DNA from 3 places in the Mycobacterium simiae genome. Region 2 is predicted to be linked to each of the others. Evidence: predicted binding sites of a transcription regulator. Region 2 holds the regulator's gene; each other region holds the start of a gene.
The links. The regulator LexA, encoded in region 2, represses DNA repair genes until DNA is damaged. The targets are predictions, from matches to a motif close to CGAACANNTGTTCG.
Positions count from the first base shown of each region.

Region 1: a site for LexA is predicted at 1,332-1,345, ahead of ruvC (crossover junction endodeoxyribonuclease RuvC). Genes of this name have one in related genera too.
Region 3: a site for LexA is predicted at 4,725-4,738, ahead of cofD (2-phospho-L-lactate transferase). Genes of this name have one in related genera too.

Region 1 covers NZ_AP022568.1:451,026-458,247, forward strand. Annotated here, with positions in the region: gene ruvB (Holliday junction branch migration DNA helicase RuvB) at 1-100, opposite strand, end outside; gene ruvA (Holliday junction branch migration protein RuvA) at 97-711, opposite strand; gene ruvC (crossover junction endodeoxyribonuclease RuvC) at 708-1,298, opposite strand; gene G6N33_RS01940 (DUF4178 domain-containing protein) at 1,460-2,068, shown strand; gene G6N33_RS01945 (DUF2617 family protein) at 2,077-2,583, shown strand; gene G6N33_RS01950 (DUF4247 domain-containing protein) at 2,580-3,011, shown strand; gene G6N33_RS01955 (polyamine aminopropyltransferase) at 3,028-4,623, shown strand; gene G6N33_RS01960 (YebC/PmpR family DNA-binding transcriptional regulator) at 4,642-5,397, opposite strand; gene G6N33_RS01965 (hypothetical protein) at 5,761-5,988, shown strand; gene G6N33_RS01970 (cytochrome P450) at 5,993-7,222, opposite strand, start outside.
Region 2 covers NZ_AP022568.1:555,442-562,663, forward strand. Annotated here, with positions in the region: gene G6N33_RS02510 (alpha/beta fold hydrolase) at 1-9, shown strand, start outside; gene G6N33_RS02515 (PhzF family phenazine biosynthesis protein) at 43-726, shown strand; gene G6N33_RS02520 (peroxynitrite isomerase) at 743-1,225, opposite strand; gene nrdR (transcriptional regulator NrdR) at 1,229-1,693, opposite strand; gene G6N33_RS02530 (LysM peptidoglycan-binding domain-containing protein) at 1,843-2,304, opposite strand; gene lexA (transcriptional repressor LexA) at 2,607-3,308, shown strand; gene G6N33_RS02540 (sunset domain-containing protein) at 3,348-5,615, opposite strand; gene G6N33_RS02545 (acyl-CoA dehydrogenase family protein) at 6,074-7,222, opposite strand, start outside.
Region 3 covers NZ_AP022568.1:1,400,051-1,407,272, reverse strand. Annotated here, with positions in the region: gene manB (mannose-1-phosphate guanylyltransferase) at 1-14, shown strand, start outside; gene G6N33_RS06460 (NUDIX domain-containing protein) at 40-579, opposite strand; gene G6N33_RS06455 (Eco57I restriction-modification methylase domain-containing protein) at 576-2,150, opposite strand; gene G6N33_RS06450 (coenzyme F420-0:L-glutamate ligase) at 2,161-3,519, opposite strand; gene cofD (2-phospho-L-lactate transferase) at 3,516-4,505, opposite strand; gene G6N33_RS06440 (WhiB family transcriptional regulator) at 4,809-5,174, shown strand; gene G6N33_RS06435 (metallopeptidase family protein) at 5,191-5,613, opposite strand; gene G6N33_RS06430 (DUF3499 domain-containing protein) at 5,786-6,247, shown strand; gene G6N33_RS06425 (phosphomannomutase/phosphoglucomutase) at 6,314-7,222, shown strand, end outside.

The DNA of each region.
Region 1 (7,222 bases), 100 kb from region 2:
GCGACCGGGGCCGCAGGCTGACATCGATGTCGCCCTCGCCGACGGTGAGCGCCGGCGAGAGGTCACGGTCGGCATGATCGTCGGCGAAGTCCTCGTTCATTTGGACTTACCCAGCAGCGACAGCGCGGCCCGCAATGCGCCCGAAGTCGTTGCCTGCTCACCGTTTTCGCGGCTGGCGGCCAGCACGCTGTCGGTGGCTTCCTCGGCCTGCTTGGCCGCGAAACCCAGGCCGACGAGAGCTTCGACGACGGGGCCGCGCACCGCGTGGCCGTTGCGGCCCACACCCGCCGGCGCGGCCGCGGGCGCGCCCATCGGCGCAATCTTGTCGCGCAACTCCAGCACCATGCGCTCGGCACCGCGCTTGCCGATGCCGGGCACCCGGGTCAGCGCGGCGACGTCGCCGTCGGCCAGCGCCTGGCACAGTGTCGCGGCGTCGTGCACCGCCAGCGTCGCCATCGCCAGCCGCGGCCCCACCCCGGACACCGACAGCAACGTATGGAACAGGTCGCGGGTCTCGCCGTCGGGAAACCCGTACAGCGTCATCGAGTCCTCGCGCACGATCATCGCGGTGATCAGCCGGGCCTCGCTTCCCTGCCGCAGCGTCGCCAGCGTCGACGGTGTCGCGTTCACCCGGTAGCCGACGCCGGCGGCTTCGATCACCACGTGATCGAGCGCCACCTCGAGCACCTCACCGCGTACCGAGGAGATCATCGTCGCGCTCCCGCCTGAGCGGCCTTGGCTTGGGCCGTCTTGGCGGCCAGCTTCGCCCGATAGGCCCGGCGTTGTTGGGCGGCCAACGCTTCGGCGGCCGCCATCCGGGCCAGCATCGGCGCCCGCCAGCAATGGCAGATGGCCAGCGCCAGCGCATCGGCCGCATCGGCGGGGGTCGGTTTGGCTTGCAGCGTAAGGATTCTGGTGACCATCTCGGTGACCTGCGCCTTGTCGGCGGCGCCGTTGCCGGTGACCGCCGCCTTGACCTCGCTGGGGGTATGGAAGTGGACGTCGATGCCGCGCCGCGCCGCCGCCAGCGCGATCACGCCGCCGGCCTGGGCGGTGCCCATCACGGTCGACACGTTGTGCTGCGAGAACACTCGCTCGATCGCGATCACGTCGGGCCGGTGGGTGTCCAGCCAGTGCTCGACGGCATCGCTGATCGCCAGCAGTCGTTGGGGCAGCGCGGCATCCGACGGGGTGCGGACCACGTCGACGTCCAACGCCACCACCCTGCGCCCGCGGCCGCTCTCAACCACGGACAACCCGCATCGGGTCAGTCCGGGGTCGATGCCCATCACGCGCATGCTCCCACTCCCACTTCGTGCAGACCGACGTCCCGAACAGCTGTTCGATAGCGTAACGGTCGCGTCCGACCGCGCCGAACAGGACACGCCTCGGCCCCTGCCAAAAGCTGTTAATTTAGGCCCACGTTTGCTCCGCCGTCGCGGCGCCGGAAGGGTCTGTCGTGGGAACGCTGCTAGTGGTGTTGGCCGCGGTGCTGTTCATCGCGTCGATCGTGGTCTTGCTGATCGCGTCGCGGCGCTTCTCGAAAGCCCCGCGGCCGCAGGGACGCATCGATCCGATGGCCTTCGACGCCATGCCGCAGTTCGGGCCGCGTCAATTGGGCCCGGGCGCCGTCGTCAGCTACGCCGGCATCGATTACCTGGTGCGCGGGTCGGTGACCTTCCGCCAGGGACCATTCGTGTGGTGGGAGCACCTGCTGGAGGGCGGCGACCTGCCGACCTGGTTCGGCGTCGAATACGACGACGGCCGGCTAGAGCTGGTCATGTGGGTCACCCGCAAGGACCTGACGTTGCAGCCCGGCGACCCGGCCGTGGTAGACGGCACGACGTTTCGGGAGTCCGAGCGCGGCAAGGCCTCGTACACCACCGAGGGCACGACGGGCCTACCGGCCGGCGGCGAGATGGAGTTCGTCGACTGCGCCAACGCCGATGAGACGGTGCTGCTGTCCTTCGAGCGCTGGGCCCCCGACACGCCCTGGGAGATCTCGATCGGCAAGCCCGTGTCCCCGGGTGAGCTCACCGTCTACCCCGCGCCGCCGGCCGCGCCGTAGGACGCGCGGTGCCGCTCTACCAGCTCGCCGTGGCCCCGGCCGACGTGTCCGGCAGCAAGCTCGGACTCGCGCTCAACGCGCCCGCCCCGCCGCTGCTGGCCAGCCATGTGCTGCACCATCCCGGCGGCGGCGTGCTGCGCCTCGGCGTGTTGGGCGCCTCGCATCTGGTGACCATCGAGCATGCGGCCAGCAGCTTTTCCGAGCAGGTTTCCTGCGCCGCGGGCAGCGACGCCGCAACGCTGCCCGAGCACGCCGAGGCGTCGGGCTACCGCCTGCATTCGCACACCGGCAGCCACGACGAGACGTCGTTTCGCCGGCTGGCAAGCGAGCTGCGTGAGCGCTGCCGAACCGAAATCGGTTGGCTCGGCGGCACCTTCCCCGGTGACGACGCCGCGCTGACCGTGCTGGCCGCCGCACCCGACGGCACCGGCTGGCGCTGGCAGACGTGGCATCTGTACCCGCGCAATCCCGTCGGCGGCGAGGTGGTCCACACGGCCAGCCGGTGGCGACCGTGACGGGCAGGCAACTGCTCTGGCTTGCCGGCGGTCTGGCCGCGGCCTCGGTGATATCGCTGATCCTCGGGATCATCTTGTTGCAGAAGGACGTCGGGTCCTACATCGCGAGCCACTACCACGAGTACGCCCATGACGCCAACGGCACGCGATACCTCTGCAGCGGATCGCCCGACCATATCGCCGACACGCTCGCCGAGTATCAGGAACCCGAGGCGCGCGCCAGTGCCGGCGGCAACGACTACCTGCGCTACAGCAACAACATCGTGATCGTCGGCCCCGACGGCGCTCACCCGTGCAGCATCCGCGTCGAAAGTCTCAACGCCGGATACAACCACGGCTCGTTCATCTATCTCGGACCTGGCTTCACGCCGGGCGCACCGTCCAGCGGATCCGGCGGCAGTCCCGGCGGTCCGGGCGGAACCAAATAGCAAGGGAGGCAACGATGTGACGACCCGGCAGCAGGCGGTCGGCCCGGTGCGGCCGTCGACACGGTGGCGGGCCGTGCTGCTCGCGGCCGTCGCGGCGTGTGCGGCGTGCGGCATCATCTACGAATTGGCGCTGCTGACGCTCTCGGCGAGCCTGAACGGCGGCGGCATCGTCGCAACCTCCCTGATCGTCGCGGGCTACATCGCCGCCCTGGGGATGGGCGCCCTGGTGGTCAAGCCGCTGCTGGGGCGTGCGGGCATCGTCTTCGTCGCGGTCGAGGCGCTGCTGGGCGTCGTCGGCGGGTTGTCCGCGGCGGCGTTGTACGCCGTATATGCGTTTCTGGACGGAGCGGTCGGTTCGACCTGGGTGCTGGCGGTGGGTACGGCGCTGATCGGTGGCCTGGTCGGCGCCGAGGTGCCGCTGCTGATGACGCTGCTGCAGCGCGGTCGCACCTCGGGGGCGACCGACGCCGGCCGCACCTTGGCCAACCTCACCGCGGCCGACTACCTGGGCGCGCTGGTCGGCGGGTTGGTCTGGCCGTTCGCCCTGCTGCCGCACCTCGGGATGATCCGCGGCGCGGCGGCCACCGGCGTCATCAACCTGGTGGCGGCCGCCATCGTGGCGACGTTTTTGCTGCGGCACGTCATCTCGCTGCCGCAGCTGGCGACGGCGCTGGCCGCGCTGGCCGCTGCCCTGGGGCTGTTGATCGTGCTGCTCGTGAACGCGCACGACATCGAAACGACCAGCCGGCAACGTCTTTACGCCGACCCGATCATCGCCTACCGGCACACCGCCTATCAGGAGATCGTGGTCACCCGCCGCGGCAACGACACCCGGTTGTACCTCGACGGCGGGTTGCAGTTCTCCACCCGCGACGAATACCGCTACACCGAGAGCCTGGTCTACCCCGCGCTGGGCAGGGGCGCCCGATCGGTGCTCGTACTGGGCGGCGGCGACGGTCTGGCGGCACGAGAACTGCTGCGGCAGAACGGGATCGAAAGGATCGTCCAGGTGGAGCTGGATCCCGCGGTGATCGAAGTCGCGCGCACGACGCTGCGCGACGCCAATGCCGCGGCGCTGGACAACCCGCGGGTCGCCGTCGTGATCGACGACGCGATGCGCTGGCTGCGCGTCGGCCACCCGGAGCTGCGCCCGTCAGGTGGTTTCGACGCCGTCATCGTCGACCTGCCTGACCCGGACACCCCGGTTCTCGGCCGGCTGTATTCGATCGAGTTCTATTCCCTTGTCGCGCAGGCGCTTTCGCCAGCAGGGTTGGTCGTGGTGCAGGCGGGCAGTCCGTTTTCCACGCCGACTGCATTCTGGCGCACGGTGTCGACGATTCGTTCCGCGGGCTACGCCGTCACGCCCTACCACGTGCACGTGCCCACATTCGGCGACTGGGGCTTCGTGCTGGCCAGCCCCGCGCCGGCCGGTCGGGCGGCGCCCGCGCCGGTGCCCTCCATGCCCGCCGACGCGCCGCCGCTGCGCTACCTCAACTCGCGGGTCCTGCAGGCCGCGACGGTGTTCTCCGACGACATTGCGCCGCGTCCACTGGAACCGTCAACGCTGGACAACCCGCGCATTGTCGAGGACATGCACCACGGGTACGACTGACGCGGCCTACTCCTGGGCTCAGTCTTCTTCTAGGGCGGCCAGGACCTCGTCGGACAGGTCGACATTGGTCCAGACGTTTTGCACGTCGTCGCTGTCCTCCAGCGCGTCGACGAGCTTGAACACCTTTCGGGCACCGTCCACGTCGACCGGCACGCTGACCGAGGGTTGGAAGCTGGCCTCAGCGGACTCGTAGTCGATGCCGGCGTCCTGCAGCGCGGTGCGCACCGCGACCAGGTCGGTCGGCTCGGAGATGATCTCGAAGCTCTCCCCTAGGTCGTTGACGTCCTCGGCGCCGGCGTCCAGGACGGCGGCCAAGACGTCGTCTTCGCTCAGGCCGTTTTTTTCCAGCGTGACGACGCCCTTGCGGGTGAACAGGTAGGACACCGAGCCCGGATCGGCCATGGTGCCACCGTTACGGGTGACCGCCACCCGGACCTCGCCGGCCGCGCGGTTGCGGTTGTCGGTGAGGCACTCGATCAGCACGGCCACGCCGTTGGGTCCGTAACCCTCGTACATGATCGTCTGGTAGTCGGCCCCACCGGCTTCCTCGCCGGCGCCGCGCTTGCGGGCCCGCTCGATGTTGTCGTTGGGCACCGACGTCTTCTTCGCCTTCTGGATGGCGTCGTACAGCGTCGGATTGCCGGCCGGGTCGCCGCCGCCGGTGCGGGCCGCGACCTCGATGTTCTTGATCAGCCGGGCGAACTCCTTGCCCCGGCGTGCGTCCTTGACGGCCTTCTGGTGCTTGGTGGTGGCCCACTTGGAATGGCCGCTCATCGCCGTCCTACCTCATTCTTTCGTGTTGCGCTCTTCGTCTACAGCCAGACGAGTCTACGTGGACGCAGGGTGCGGCACGTACGGCCACACCACTTCAGGCTCACCTGCACCAGCGGTCACGGCGGCTTGACGCCGGGTCCGGTAAGCAGGCCGAGCCCTGCGCATTCTTCCCGTCGCTTCCTGCGCGGCGCGTCCGGTCGACAATGCAGATGACCTGATGCGTTGGGGTGAAACGCTTTTGCGTCGAGAGCCGCGGGCGGTGTCCAATGAGCGAAGCGACCGGCGTGCACGGCGATTCGGCGGATCACCAGTGGGTACCTCGCACCGAACAACACACGCATGGCGAGCTAGGAGGACCACATCATGGCCACCGGAGAAACCGGATTCGACGACGTCACCTTTGACCTCATCTCGGTGCAGTATCACTCGCTGAAAGCCGGACATGACTACGGGCAGTACGTGCGGGACGCCAAAAATGCCGGCCGCGACGACATCGCCTCGTTCTTCGAAGAAGTCATGAAACAGGATTCCGAACGCGCTCGGCGATGCCACGATCTCCTGCGGGAACTCGAAGTCGCGTCCTCGAAGTAGCAACCTAGGGCCCGACCGGCAACGCGGTCGCGGGCTTGACGTTCCATTCCAGGGTCAGCTGATTAAGGGTCAACGGCAATGGCTGCTCCGGGGATAACCGGGGGGTGGAGCTCAGGGTCAGGCGCAGCCGGCCGAGCAGATTGGCCATCACCGTGCTGGTCACGAACAGGACGAGATTGCGCCCCGGGCACTCGGCAGGTCCGGCGCTGAAAGGCACCAGCTGGCGGTGATTTTGCGCGGTCCCGTCCAGCCAGATTTCGGGGGCAAACGTGTGCGCGAACGGCAGCACCTGATCGTCGCGGTGAAACGCCGGAACCACGATCATCACCCCGGCTCCCGCGGCCACCGTGAACCGGTCTGCGCCGCCGCGCCACTGCGTGTCCTCGGTCGTGTCGCGCAAGATCGTCGGCGTCGTGGGCCACAGGCGTACCGACTCCAGCACACTGGCCCGCAAGTACGGTCGCAGCTGCGGTGCACCCGGATCGGCGGCGTCGTCCAGGGCCCGGGCGAGTTGTTCGGGATGGGTCGACAGCAACGCCAACGCGCGGCACAACGCCATTCCGGCGGCATCGAATGCGAAAACCCAATGCGGCATTTGGCCGACCGGATCGACGGCCCCGCTCGCGGGCAGCTGCGCCACCACACTAGCCAACGTGCCAGGCTGCGGATTTTCCACATACCCGTAGAGATGTGTGAAGAACTGGGCGCGTCGCCGGTAGTGCGGCAGCGACAAAAACGACCAGTTGCCCGCCTTGCGCAGCCCCAGCAACTCGTCGGTGATCTGCTCGTCGTTGCGGGCCGCATCGCCAAACGTCAAGCGCCGCACCAGGCGCCACCACCCGGCCATGAATTCGTAGGAGTTCAGGCGCCCGGACTGCGCCGCCGCGGCGACCAGATCGTCGGTCTCTGCTGCGATGGTGCCGGCGAACTCACCGGCCAGGCGGTGCAGCTCGGCACCGCTGTCCAGCGCCGCCTCGTTCAGCTCGCGGCGCTGCTGGCGAATGGGTCCCCGGCTGATCAGCACGCCACGCGGCTGAAACCACTCCAACGCCTTGCGCTTCTCCAAGTTCGCGGGATGAAACGGGTCCGGTGCATGGTCGAGCACCCGGCCGACGTCTTCTGGATCGAGGATGACGAGGATGCGTCGACCGGGTATCACCAACTCCACGGGTCCACGCCCGTATTGGGCGCGAAGTCGCCGCATCCGGGTGGCGGCCCGCGAATCGGCTTGAGT
Region 2 (7,222 bases):
GCCACCTAATCTGCCGTGCGGCCGAGTCGATACAGTCGGCTCATGGGCATCGACGTCACGGTGTTGCGGGTCTTCACCGACCAAGACGGCAGATTCGGCAATCCGCTCGGCGTGGTGGATGCCAGCCAGGTGGCGCCCGCCGATCGCCAGCGATTGGCAAGCGAATTAGGGTATAGCGAAACAATATTCGTCAATCTGCCGATCGGTGGTTCGCCCACCGCACGCGCAGCCATCTATACGCCGCGCACCGAAATCCCGTTCGCCGGGCACCCCTGCGTCGGCGCGGCGTGGTTGCTGCGAGCCAACGGCACGCCGGTCAACACCCTTGCGGTGCCCGCCGGAATCGTGCAAGTGCATGACGACGGCGAGGTGGTGGCCGTCAGCGGTCGATCGGAATGGGCGCCGGAATTCGCCCTGCACGAATTCGACTCTGTCGATGACCTTCTGGCCCAGGATCCCGGCGAATATGCCGACAACACCGCGCATTATCTGTGGACATGGCTGGACCGGTCCGCCGGTGCGCTGCGCTCACGCATGTTCGCGGCCCATCTCGGCGTGCCCGAAGACGAGGCGACCGGCTCCGCGGCGATACGCATCACCGACCACCTCAGCCGCGACCTGAGCATCATCCAGGGCAAGGGCTCGTTACTGCAAACCACATGGAGCCCCGAGGGCTGGGTCCGCGTCGGTGGCCGGGTCGTCACCGACGGCGTGACACACCTGTAGGAAACCAGCGCGCGGGTCAGGGTTTGCGCCGCAGTACCGCGGCGAGATGATGCTGCAGGGGCTGACCGACCGCACCCATCCGCATCGAGTACGACAGTTCGTCGCCGTCGATGCGCAAGGAACGCTCCAGCGCGGAAACCTCTTTGGCGCTGGGTGTCAGCCCCACCGACGTGGTGGCCAGCTCGATATCGATCACACCGTCGCGCACCTGGTAGGAGCCGACTTCGATCTCGGTGACGCCGCTGGGGTGGGCAAGCACCAATTCGAGGCGACCGGGTTCGGGCACCCGCAGATAGCCGGTCTCGGCGTGCAGCGGCATGCCGTCGGCCACCGCCTTGGTCTTTTGCGCGTAGGCCAGAAACGGCTTGCCCACATGGGAGAACACCACCTCTTCGAGGTACTCGAAGGGCTGGATCGTCGGGTATTCACCCGCCCCACGGCCGGCCCAGGTGCCGAGCAGCGGCGCGAGCGCCTCGAGGTCCGGATGCAGGTCGGGCATCGATCAGCCGGGCGTCGATACCTTGCGGTGCTGACGCAGCGACGCGATCTCGCGTTCGAAATCCTCGGCCGAGGAAAAGGATCGGTACACCGACGCAAACCGCAGGTAGGCCACCTCGTCCAGATCGCGCAACGGCCCCAGGATCGCCAGGCCGACCTCGTGGCTAGGGACTTCGGGTGAGCCGGCGGCACGCACCGTGTCCTCGACCTGCTGGGCCAGCAGGTTCAGGGCGTCCTCGTCGACCTGGCGGCCCTGGCAGGCGCGGCGGACCCCCCGGATGACCTTTTCGCGGCTGAACGGCTCGGTAACGCCGCTACGTTTGACTACGGCCAAAACAGCGGTTTCCACGGTGGTGAACCGGCGCCCGCACTCCGGACATGATCTGCGGCGCCGAATGGCTTGGCCTTCATCGGTTTCGCGCGAATCGATCACCCGCGAGTCGGGATGGCGGCAGAACGGACAGTGCATGGGCCGCCGCTCCTTCGTTGTGCCAGCCTCTCGGCGAACACTCCGAGCGTACCCGGGTGCTCTGCCGCCCGGCCAATGCAGCTGCGGTACCCGCGCTCGCCGCGCGTCGAGCGTGGAGACGCTCTGGCGCGCAGCAGCTTTCGCCGGCGTCAGCCGACGGGCGCGATCAGCGTCTGGCCGGCGGCCAGCGCCGGGGAGCTGAGGTTGTTGAGTTGGCGGATGCGGTCGGCAACCTGGCGGACCGAGGCCGCCGGTGCCACCCGGTGCGCGAGGTCCTGCAGGGACTCGCCGGGCTCGACCTGCACGACCGACAGCCGATCCGGGACGGGAGCAGCTGCGTTGGCGGGTTCCCCGTTGGCGATCTGCCCGAGGTTGGCCATCAGGCCCAACCAGAGCGTGATGATCCCGGCCATCAACGCCAGGCCCAGCGTCGTCTTCACGGTGACCGGCCGCCGCCGGTGCGGCGCCATGGACATCGTGACGCCCGTGCCGCGGTAGCGCATCGGCGCGCCGGCCGGCCGTTCGTGGCTGTAACGAGGACGTGCGACCAGCCCGTCGACGGGGCGTCGGACGCCGCCGGTGCGCGGTGTGACTGTGTGCATGAGCGTCATGTGCGTTCCTCCGGTCGACTAAATCCTCGCTCGTGTGTTCGACACTATCGCTCGTGTGTTCGAACTCCGAACATTTGAGCGAAGCGTGTCGCACGAGCAAAACGCTAGGGCACGCCACCGACAAGTTCCGCTGGCCGCTACCACTGACATGAGCCCCAAATACCCGATCCGATCGAGAGTTACACCATTGTTATTCGCGAGGTGATGCGATTTATTCCCGCGTCGCTTCCGGGCCGGCAGACCCCGACACGCCAGTCGAACACATGTTTGATTATCGACCGGCGGGCGGCTACATTCGTCCCATGAGCGACAGCAACGACCCCGCCGCAGCCGGCCCCGCAGATCGGTTGCAATCCGTGGATTCATCGCTTACCCAGCGGCAGCGCACCATCCTCAACGTCATCCGGGAATCGGTGACCAGCCGCGGATACCCGCCGAGTATCAGGGAGATCGGCGACGCCGTCGGCCTGACGTCGACTTCCTCGGTGGCTCATCAGCTGCGCACCCTGGAACGCAAAGGTTATCTGCGCCGCGACCCCAACCGCCCGCGCGCGGTGGATGTGCGCGGCGCCGACGACGGCGCGCCTGCCGCGCCGGTCACCGAGGTCGCCGGCTCCGACACGTTGCCGGAACCCACGTTCGTGCCCGTGCTCGGGCGCATCGCGGCCGGTGGACCGATCCTGGCCGAAGAGGCCGTCGAGGACGTCTTCCCACTCCCCCGCGAGCTGGTCGGCGAGGGCACGCTGTTTCTGCTCAAAGTGGTCGGCGACTCGATGGTCGAGGCCGCGATCTGCGACGGCGACTGGGTGGTGGTGCGACAGCAGAATGTCGCCGACAACGGCGACATCGTCGCCGCGATGCTCGACGGCGAAGCGACCGTCAAGACGTTCAAGCGGGCCAACGGCCAGGTGTGGTTGATGCCGCACAACCCCGCGTTCGACCCCATTCCCGGCAACGAGGCGACCGTGCTCGGCAAGGTCGTCACCGTGATCCGCAAGGTGTAGCGACGAAGCTGCGCTGCCGACCCGACCCTAATCGGCGCGCTAGTCGGCTTTCGTGAAGCCGTTGACCAGCGCGGCCTCCTCGCTAGACAGCCAGATTTCGGCGAGGGTGTCGTGGTAGAGATCGCTGTCCGGCGTGTAGTACAACCCGAAGCGGGCGCTGGCCTTGATGGGGTAACCGTCGGGCATTTCGTACGGATCGTCGAGCGGCATGTGGATGGTGGGCCGCCCAGCCGGCCCCAGGGCCGGCGCGAAGTCGGCATCGTCGTCGGCGGCCGCGTGTCGCCCGCTTCTCGACGCCGCCGCGCCGCGCGCGCCCTCGACATCCGGAGGCGTGTGCCGCACCGCGACGTCCGGATATTCGGGTTCCGCCGCCTCCTCCTCGGCGATCGGATAACCCGGCTCGGGATACGCGGCATCCTCGTCGGCGACGGCCGGATACCCGGCCTCGGCAATAGCATCCGGATCGGCGACGTCGAGGTATTCGGTGCCGGTGCCGTGCGGATAGGCGCCCTCCGGGACGACAACTTCCTGGGCCACGTCCGGATAGCCGGCGTCCGGGGGCTCGTCGTCGTAGCCCGCCTCCCGCAGATCCTGCGCCGACACCTTGGGGATGGAATCGGTGTCGACCGTGTCCGGGTCGCGCTCGTCGGCCTCCGCCCCCGTCCACTGCCCCTCCGCTTCGGGCGACGAGCGATCGTCGTAACCCACGGCAAGTCCACCATCATCGTCCGGCTCGGCCGTTTCTGGTGAGTGCGGCCACCGAACCCGCGGCGCGTCGGCGGTCGGGCCACCTGGGTGGTCCTGTCGGTGCACGTCACCGTAGGACAGGTGCTCGGTTGTGGCGTCGGTGTATTCGGGCGGGTAATCCGATTCCCAACGCGGTTCGCCGGCGTCGTCGTAACCGCCCACATCGGCATCGCGGTCGAAACCGTAGGGGGCGGCGGCCTTACGTTCGGCGCGGTTGCGTCGCCACCGCAATGCCATGAACACCGCCAGCAGCACCAAGACCAGCAGCGGGACCAGCGCCAGCAGATACCACCAGTTGAAGGTGTACCAATTCTTGGCGTGCGGCGCCGCCACCGAACTGCTCGGCTGGTTCTGGCCGGACACCTGCAGACCGGACAACAACGGAGCCAGATTGGCCGGATCGGTGGAGAAGGTGTTCTTCGCGCGGTTCCACGAGATCTTGCCGCCGGTGAACTTCTGCGAGATCACGTCGCCGTCGACGGTCTGATCGGCGACCGGCGCGCCCAGCTTCCCGGTCGGGCCGCGCAACTTGTCCCAGGCGGCCTTCATCGCGCCGCGCACGACGAACGCACCGTGGTCAGAGGTCCAGAAGATCACCGGCTTGTCGGCCGCGGAGAACGTGACGATGCGGCTGTTCGGCCCGACGCCGCCGTCGGACTCGTTGGTGATGGGGAAACCCAGGTCGCTGCTGACCGGGCCGCCGAGCGATTCGTACTTCGCCAGGATGTTGCTCTCGACGGCGTTCGCACCGGTCGCCGGGGTGAAGAACACCTTGCCCCCGGCGAAGTTCTGGACGATGCCATCGCCGCCGATCGGGTATTGACCGCCCTGCTTGGCGCCCAGCGGACCGCCGGCGCCGCCGGCCGCGCGCCAGGCCATGTTGATCGCCGCGGTGGGGTCGATCGCCACCTGCAGGCCCTTCAACTGGTCGGCCAATCCCGCTGGCTCAGTGGTGAATTCCTTGGTCTTGCGGTTCCAGGAGATCTGCCCAGCGGCGAACTTCTGCGCGGACACCTCGCCGTCGTAGGTCTCGTCGCCGACCGGCGGGCCGAGCACGCCGCCCGAACTGCCGAGCTTGTCCCACGCGGCGTTCAGGGCTCCGCGCACGACGAACGCACCGTGATCGGGCGTCCAGAAGATCACGGGTTTGTCGCTAGCCGATAAGGTCACCACTCGGCTGTCGGGCCCCGCCAGTCCGGGCACTTCATTGATGGTCGGGAAACCTAGATCGCTGCCTGCCGGACCGCCCAGCATGTCGTACTTTTCCAGAATCGGCCCGTACACGAATTTCGCGCCCGTGGCCGTGGTGAAGAACATTTTTCCGCCGTCGAAGTCGCAGGCGAAGCCGTCGGCGACCGGATAGACATCGCCCTTACGAGGTCCCAGGGGTGAGGTGTCGCCGCCGGCCTTGTCCCACGCGGCCATGATGGCGGCTTCGGCGTCGCCGATCGGAGACGCTGAGGCGGTAGGTGCGAGCAGCACGACGGCCAACGCTGTGGTCGCCACGCTGATCAGCGCCCGCCCGGCGAGCCTGCGCAATTGACCTCCTCCTCCGTTCACCAAGCCTCCCAGCCGGCGGACATGCCCTTGCGCATGGCCGTGCCCGTACCGTGCGCGCGGGCATAGCCCGAACGCGGGACACAAACCCCACCAGGGTTCGTATTATCGCCGGGCTCGCACAACTTTGCTCTAGCGAACAAGAAATACGAAGGCAATTCGCGAATATTACGAAAACGGATACCGCTTTGATGTCGAAATGATGCGGGCGGACGACCGTGTCGCGACCAGCCAGCCACGCGCTGGCCCTGTTCGACGCCAACAGTTCGCCGACGCTGAACTCGCTCGCAGAAGCAATTCATGGGCACCGATCATCTTGCCCCATACCCGGGCCACCGCAGGGTAAGCCGGCAATTTATGCGGCGGTCGTGTCACAAACATCGCGTCGCCGCGACGGGTGTTGCGTGGCACCGGAATTGGTTGACCGCCGTCGCGCCGATTGGCGAGGGGCCGATCGACGGCTAAACGCCGAGGCCCCGACCGATGATTTCTTTCATGATCTCGGTGGTGCCGCCGTAAATCGTCTGGACTCGGGCGTCGAGATAGGAACGCGCGACCGGGTATTCGCGCATGTAGCCGTAGCCGCCGTGCAGCTGCAGGCACCGGTCGATGAGGTGTACCTGCTTTTCGGTGGAGTACCACTTGGCCATCGCCGCTTGCTCGGCCGTCAGCTTCTTGTCCAAATGCAAGCGGAGGAACTCGTCGACCATGATCCGCACCACCGTGGCCTCGGTCGCCAGCTCGGCCAGCACGAAGCGGCTGTTCTGGAAGCTGCCGATCGGCTTGCCAAAGGCCTTGCGTTCCTTGGTGTATTGCAGGGTCTGGTTGAGAACCTGCTCCATCGCCGCGGCCGCCATCACCGCGATCGAGATGCGCTCCTGCGGCAAGTTCTGCATCAGGTAAATGAAGCCCTTGCCCTCCTCCCCCAACAGGTTCTCGACCGGAACCTTGACGTCGGTGAAGGACAGCTCCGCGGTGTCCTGCGCGTCCAGACCGATCTTGTCCAAATGCCGGCCGCGCTCAAAGCCTTCCATGCCGCGTTCAACGACCAGCAGCGAAAACCCCTGCGCGCCCTTCTCGGGGTCGGTCTGAGCCACCACGATCACCAGGTCGGAGTTGATGCCGTTGGTGATGAACGTCTTCGCACCGTTGAGGATGTAGTGGTCGCCCTGCTTGACCGCGCGAGTCTTGATGCCCTGCAAGTCACTTCCGGTGCCCGGCTCGGTCATCGCGATGGCGGTGATCAGTTCCCCGGTGCAGAACTTGGGCAACCAGCGCTGCTTCTGCTCGTCGCTGGCCAGCTCCAGTAGGTACGGGGCGACGATGTCGTTGTGCAGGCCGAAACCGATACCGCTGTACCGGCCGACGGTGGTCTCCTCGGTGATGATCGTGTTGTAGCGGAAATCGGGGTTGCCGCCGCCGCCGTACTCTTCGGGCACCGCCATGCCCAGGAAGCCCTGCTTGCCGGCCTCGAGCCACACGCCGCGGTCGACGATCTTCGCCTTCTCCCACTCGTCGTGGTACGGCGCGACGTGGCGCTCGAGAAATGCCCGATAGGACTCGCGAAACAATTCATGCTCGGGTTCGAACAGGGTGCGCTGGTACCTGAT
Region 3 (7,222 bases), 840 kb from region 2:
CGAGCGACGTCTAGCCGCCGCCCCGACACGACGCCGTAGTCACGCTCGACGGGTGGCCTGCGAGACCAGCTGGGCAAGCGCATAATCCGTGCCCGCCGGCAGGGCGTCGACCGGCCACCAACGTAAGTCTTCGGACTCCGCACTGATCGCGATCTGTGCGCCCGGCGGTGCGTGGGCGACGAATTGCAGATCCAGGTGCCTGGTCGGAACCCCCAGCGAGCAGGTGACCGGGTGGACGTGAATTGCCGCCAGTTCAGCCTCGATTCGCAGATCGGGGACACCGGATTCTTCGACGGCCTCGCGGAGCGCCGCGGCCACGACGTCAGGATCGTCGTCATCGCAGTGGCCGCCGAGCTGCACCCAGCGGCGTAGCCGGCGGTGCAGCGTCAGCAGCGCCTGAGTGCCGGTGTGGTCGAGCACGATCGCCGACGCGGTGACATGGCCGGGTGCGCAGTCGCGGCGGCAGGCATCAGGGCGAGCGAGCACGAAGGCCAGCACGGCATGACGCAACGAGTCCTGGGCCGCGTCGGGCGCGCACCAGTCGGTGAGCATCGAGATCGCGGAGTCGCGGATGCTCATCGGGCACCGCGCCGGGCCCGGCGATCGCGCAACGTGTGCCACGCCGCCCGACACTGCGACACGGTGTCCGGCGACCAGCCCAGCCCGTCGATCAAGACGCGACGGTCGACGACGTCGAGCGCCTTCTCGATCTCGTTGGCCTTCAACAGCTGGTCGACATCCGCGACCAGGTCGGCGCCCGCCCGGGCCGGCGGGGGAATGGGCAGCTGCTCGGCTTCCCGCGGCTCCAGTTCCAAGATGCCCCCACCATAACTGCGGCCCACGATCTCGGCGAACGCGAACGTCGCGCTGTTGTGAAACACCGCGGCCAGGGCGGACGGGTCCACGCTGTGGTCGACCCGCACCCGATGCACGGTGTCGGTGCTAGTCGCCGCCGCGGCGTTGACGGTCAACCGGGGGGCCAGGTGGATTTGGCGGAGCAGGAACAGGTCCGGGACCCACATCGACGGGGTGCGCCACCACGGCGTGCGGATCGAGCATTTGTAGCCGCGGTGCACGCCCGCTATCTCGCCGTCGTCGATGTGGGCGGCCAGCGCGGCATCAGTCGGGTGGTCCGGGGCGTCCAGCAGCCAGGTCCGGTGCCCGGACGCGACATCGGTTGCACGGCAATCGCTGTCGTAGATCAGGCCGGACAGTTGATTACTGCGCGACACCAGGGGAACGCAGTGCGGCCGCAGCCCCAACGCGTTGGCCTGTGCATCGGTGAAGGTGAAGAAGCTGTTACGGCCGGTCACGATTCCGACGTCGACATCGGCAATCGTCCCGAGCCGGGTCAGGGCGTCGGAGCGCTTCAGCGTACGCAGCAGTTCGATCGCGGGCGGGCCCAGAAAGTACTTGGTCCACTTCTCCTGCTCGTGCAGCAGTGCGGGCGCGGACGCCACGTCCAGCTGCGCGTCGGCAAGCGCATCGGCGTCGGGGAGATGGATCGTGCGAATCCGCGCCGGCCCCGCGCCGGCCACCCCGCAGAACAACACGACTTCCTGCAGAATGCCGTCGAACACCAGGTCCCGAAATGTGATCAGAGTGATTTCGCGGTACCGGCTGAGCAGAAATTCGCGCAATTGTGCGGCGTAACCGACTTGCAGTAATTCGGCAGGCAGTACCAGACCCACCCGTCCACCGTCGCGGACCGACACCGTGCTGGCCACCACGAAGGGTACCCAGGCGTTGGTCAACCGGCTCGGCCGCAGTCCCTCCTGACGCAGCAGTTCCAGGGCCGAATCACGTTGCGCGGCTGGCCAATTCCCAAACCGTATGTAGGGTGGATTGCCGGCGACCCCGTCCCAGCCGGCGTCGTCGTCGGCCAGCCATTGAAACAGGTTCGCAGTGTCCACCGCGGCGAACACTCGCGACTTCGCGGCCTCCCCGGCCAGCAGTTCCACCCCCCGCACCCGGTCGCTCAGCGCGGCCAGCTCACGCAGGATGCGTCCGTCGCCGCAGGACGGCTCGAGGACGCGTGGTCCGGCCTGCAGCACCCAGCGTGCCAGGAATCGCGCCACCGGCACGGGCGTGTAGTAGCCACCGCGGACCTTGTCGGCCGAGGCGGCCGCCTTGCCCGCGAACCTCTTCACCGGGTCAGTATTACTTGCGGATCAGCAGATCCCCAGGATTCACGGGATTGCGTAGGCCGTCGGCGCGCGCTTCTTCGGAGGCGTATCCGATCGCGATGGCGCCCAACGGCTCCCAATCGGGCCGTAGGCCGAGTTCGTCGCGCACCAGGTCGGCGGCGAAGATCGTCGAGCCGATCCAGCAACTGCCTACGCCCCGCACGGCCAGAGCGACCAGCAACGCCTGCACGGCCGCACCGACCGCGACCGTGAACATGGTGTGCTCGGCCGCGGTGCGTGCGGCGTCGGGATAGGAATGCGCGCCGTCGGGCACTAAGAACGGGATGACCACTTCGGGTGCGTCGTAGAGGATCTGACCGCGTGCCACCCGCCGGTCGATCGCGTCGGTGGGCTTGCCGTCGCCGGAAAGGTCGCTACGCCACTTGTCCTTCATGCGATCGAGCAGCCGCGTTCGGGTGGCCTGGGTGTGCAACCAGATGAACCGCACCGGCCGGGTGTGGTGGGGCGCGGGTGCGGTGAGTGCCTCGGCGACGGCCGCCTCGATCAGCTCCGGCGGCACCGGCTCCCGGCTGAACTGGCGCACCGATTTGCGCAACAGCTGCGCCTGCCGGCGGCCCATGTCGATGGCTTCGGCGGTGCCCAGCCAGAACAGATCCTCGGCACCGGGCCGCAGCAGCTGGCGGGCGGTGCTGCCGTCGTCGGCGACGTTGAGCCCCCGCACCACGGCCACCGGCATGGCGGTCAGCTTCCCTTTGACCAGATCGGCCGCCGCCGCCACTTCATCGGCCACCGCGATCTCGGTGACCACCAGTTCATTGCCGTGCTCGTCGACCGCACCCGAATATCCATGCAGCACAGCCAAACCGGAAGCGCCGATCGCCGCGTCGATCTGACCGTTGCGCCAGGCCCGGCCCATCGTGTCGGTGAGCACCACCGCGACGTTGACGCCGAGCTGCTCGCGCAGCGCGGCCCGCAGGCGGGCGGCGCTGCCGTCCGGGTCAATCGGCAGCAGCGCGAGTTCGGTTCGGCCGACGTTGGATCCGTCCACCCCGGCGGCGGCCTGAATCAATCCCAGCCGGTTCTCGGTGATCAGCGTGCGGCCCTTGCGGGCCAGCACCCGTACCGCCTCGGCGTCGACCAGCTTGCGCCGGAGCGCGTCGCGTTCGTCCGGGTCCTCAGGCGCCGCCACCAGCCGGCCCTCGCATTTGGAGACCACCTTGCTGGTGACCACCACGACGTCGCCGTCGCGCAGCCACGGCGCACCCGCCGCCACCGCCGCAGCGAGATCGTCGCCGGGACGGAACTCGGGGAGTCCGGTGACGGGCAGGATCTCGATCGCCGCGGCGGTGCCATGCTCTCGCGGACCGGTCACGCCGCCACACCCGCAACATCGAGTCCGGCGCGCACCATCTGTGCCGTCGCGTGCGGATCGCTCATCAACAGCGGCACCGCGCGCACCGCGACGCCGTCGATGTCGGCAACGTCGCCCTCGTGGATCAACCAGCAGTCCAGGATGCCGGTGCCGGCGCGGGCGCCGAAATGCCGGCCCACGGCCTCGGCGGTGGATTCCACGCCGATCACCTCGAGGCAGGCATCCGCCATGCCGCGCAACGGCTTTCCGCCGATGATCGGCGAATAGCCGACGACGGGAGCTGCCGCCGCCCGCAGCGCGCCGCGAATACCGGGCACGGCCAGGATCGCGCCGACGCTCACCACTGGATTCGACGGCGCCAGCATGATGATGTCGGCTTCGCCGATGGCCTGCACCGCTTCGGTTGTGGCGCTGGCCGTTTCGGCGCCAACGAACGCGAAGCTGTGGGTCGGCACCTTGGCTCGATAGCGCACCCACCACTCCTGGAAGTGGATCGCGCGGCGGCTGTCGTCGGCGGGATCGGTGATCACCACATGCGTTTCGCAGCGGTCGTCGCTGGCGGGCACCAACTGCGCGCCGGGCCGCCACCGGTCGCACAGCGCGGTGGTGATCTGCGACAGCGGGTAGCCGGCGTTGAGCATCTGGGTGCGTACCAAGTGCGTGCCCAAATCCCGATCACCGAGTTGGAACCAATCCGGCTGCACCCCGTAACGCGCCAATTCCTCTTTGGCGTGCCAGGTTTCGTTGCGGTGCCCCCACCCCCGCTCGGGATCGACACCTCCACCTAAGGTATACATGCAAGTGTCCAAGTCCGGACAAACCCGAACTCCATGGATCCAGGCATCGTCGCCGATGTTCACCACCGCGGTCAGCTCGTGGCCGGAATCTTGTTCGTCGGTGGCGAACTGACCCAGACCGAGGAACTGTTGAACACCCAGCAGAAACCGGGCGCCGCCGACTCCGCCGACCAGAACGGTGACCTTCACACCGGACGACAGTACCGTTCGGTCACAGTGGGCCGGGTTGTTGTGATGAAGGTTGTGATGAACACGCCGACGGCTCGCGATAACAGAAACGCCGGAAATTGATCACGAGATGGTATGGAAAATCGCCGTAACGCTTGACCCGGCAGATTAACCCGTGTCTAATCACATCAGTGTCATTTCCCGGTTGGCCGGCCGGTTCCGGTGTCGCAGACCGAGATTCGATCACTTGTTCGAATGTCTGTCACATCAGAACAGCGGAAGTCATCCACTCTCCCAAAATGAAGCTGAGGAGGCGTACGACGCATGTCTTACGAACACCTACGGGGCGTCATACCTAGCACTGAGCGCGCCACGATCAGCTCCGCGCCGGCCCCAATCATCCGGCCGCACTTGACCGTGGTTCCTGACGCGCCAGCCGCATTCGAGCCCGAGCCGTTGCCGGAGCCCACCCCCGACCAATGGCAGGACCGTGCCCTGTGCGCGCAGACCGATCCCGAGGCCTTCTTCCCGGAGAAGGGCGGGTCCACCCGCGAGGCCAAGAAGATCTGCCTGGGGTGCGAGGTACGCCATGAATGCCTCGAGTACGCGCTGGCCCATGACGAGCGCTTCGGCATCTGGGGTGGACTCTCCGAGCGGGAGCGCCGCCGCCTCAAGCGCGGCATCATCTGAGCACTGAGTATTTGTGTTATTCGTCGTCGATCGTCGGGTCGATGACGGTAGGTTCGACGTCGAGATAGATCGCCACCTGGGCCACCAGTATTTCATGCAATAACTCGCCGAGTTCGACCGAATCTTTAGCGCGCCGCTCAATGGGCTTACGAAACAACACAATTCGCGCTCGTGTTGCGTTGCCGCGCACATCCACACCGGCCGGGATCAACCGAGCTAACGCGATCGGCCCGTCGGCCACCACCTCCGGTGGCCACTGCACGCTGTCCGGATCCTTCGCGGCGATCCGCGGAATCTCATCGACCGCCACATCGAGGTCGGACACCCGCGACTGCCACCGCCGCTCGATCGGCTCGTAGGCCTCCAGCACCGCCATGTCGAAACGCTCGGCCCGGCTGCGCCATCCCGGCACCGTCGGCGGCAGCAAAGGACCGCGCATATCGCGGCCGCGCCGAGTTGCCCGGTGTGCAGCCGCGCGGCCCGCCGGTCGTCCGTTGCGCGGGAAACTGCGCCAATCGCCCACGCGCCGATGGTAACGGTTGGACATCGCGGCCCGAGCGGTTGCGCGTGTCCGCGCTTCGGCGGCGTTTCCGCACGATAGCCTTTCGGACGTGAACGTTCCCCGTCGCTGCTGTCGGCCCGGGTGCCCGCATTACGCCGTGGCGACTTTGACGTTCGTGTACTCGGACTCGACGGCGGTCGTAGGACCGCTGGCGACCGCGCGCGAACCGCATTCGTGGGACTTGTGCGTCGGTCACGCGGGCCGAATCACCGCACCCCGCGGGTGGGATCTGGTCCGCCACGCTGGGCCGCTCAACTACGAGCCCACCAATCCCGACGAGGACGACTTGGTCGCCCTGGCCGACGCGGTGCGCGAACGCGGCTCGGGTCAGGGGGCGCTGCCGTACGCCGGCGCGACCGGCACACCGTTGAACGGCTTTGCCCCCGATCCCCATCTCCATCCCACCGGCACCCAGGCCACTGCGCCGAGCAGCACCGTGTACGCCGCACCCGAGAAACGGTCCGGACGCCGGCGCGGTCATCTTCGGGTGTTGCCCGATCCTTCGGACTAGCACGACGCCGGGGCCGATAGGCTGACGCTAAAAGGCCAATCATTCCCCGGCGTCAGGAGGCCCCGCATGTCTCGGCCCGCGGCGACCGTCCACCGAGTCATCAAGGCGTATGACGTTCGCGGACTGGTCGGCGAAGAGATCGACGAGTCGCTGGTCGCCGATGTCGGCGCCGCGTTCGCCGCGCTGATGCGCGGGGAAGGCGCGACCCGCGTGGCGATCGGTCACGACATGCGGGACAGTTCGCCGTCGCTGGCGGCCGCCTTCGCCACCGGCGTCACCGGACAAGGCCTAGACGTCGTGCGGATCGGGCTGGCGTCTACCGATCAGCTGTATTTCGCCTCCGGTTTGCTGGACTGCCCCGGCGCGATGTTCACCGCCAGCCACAATCCCGCCGCCTACAACGGCATCAAGCTCTGCCGGGCCGGCGCGAAACCCGTCGGAGCGGACAGCGGGCTGAAGGTCATCACCGAGGATCTGATCACCGGAGTCGCAACCTATGACGGCGACCGCGGGACCGTCACCGACCGCGACGTGCTCGCCGACTACGGCGCGTTTCTGCGTTCGCTGGTGCAGACCGCCGGACTGCGTCCGCTGCGGGTAGCGGTGGACGCCGGCAACGGCATGGCCGGCCACACCGCACCGGCGGTGCTGGGCACGATCGACTCGATCACCTTGTTGCCGTTGTATTTCGAGCTGGACGGTTCGTTCCCCAATCACGAGGCCAACCCGCTGGATCCGGCCAATCTGCTGGACTTGCAGCGCTATGTGCGTGAGTCCGGGGCCGACATCGGGTTGGCTTTCGACGGCGACGCCGACCGCTGCTTCGTGGTCGACGAGCGCGGCCTGCCGGTGTCCCCGTCGACGGTGACGAGCCTGGTGGCCGCCCGCGAACTGGGCCGGGAGATCGGTGCTACCGTCATCCACAATTTGATCACCTCGCGAGCGGTGCCCGAACTGGTCGCCGAGCGCGGCGGC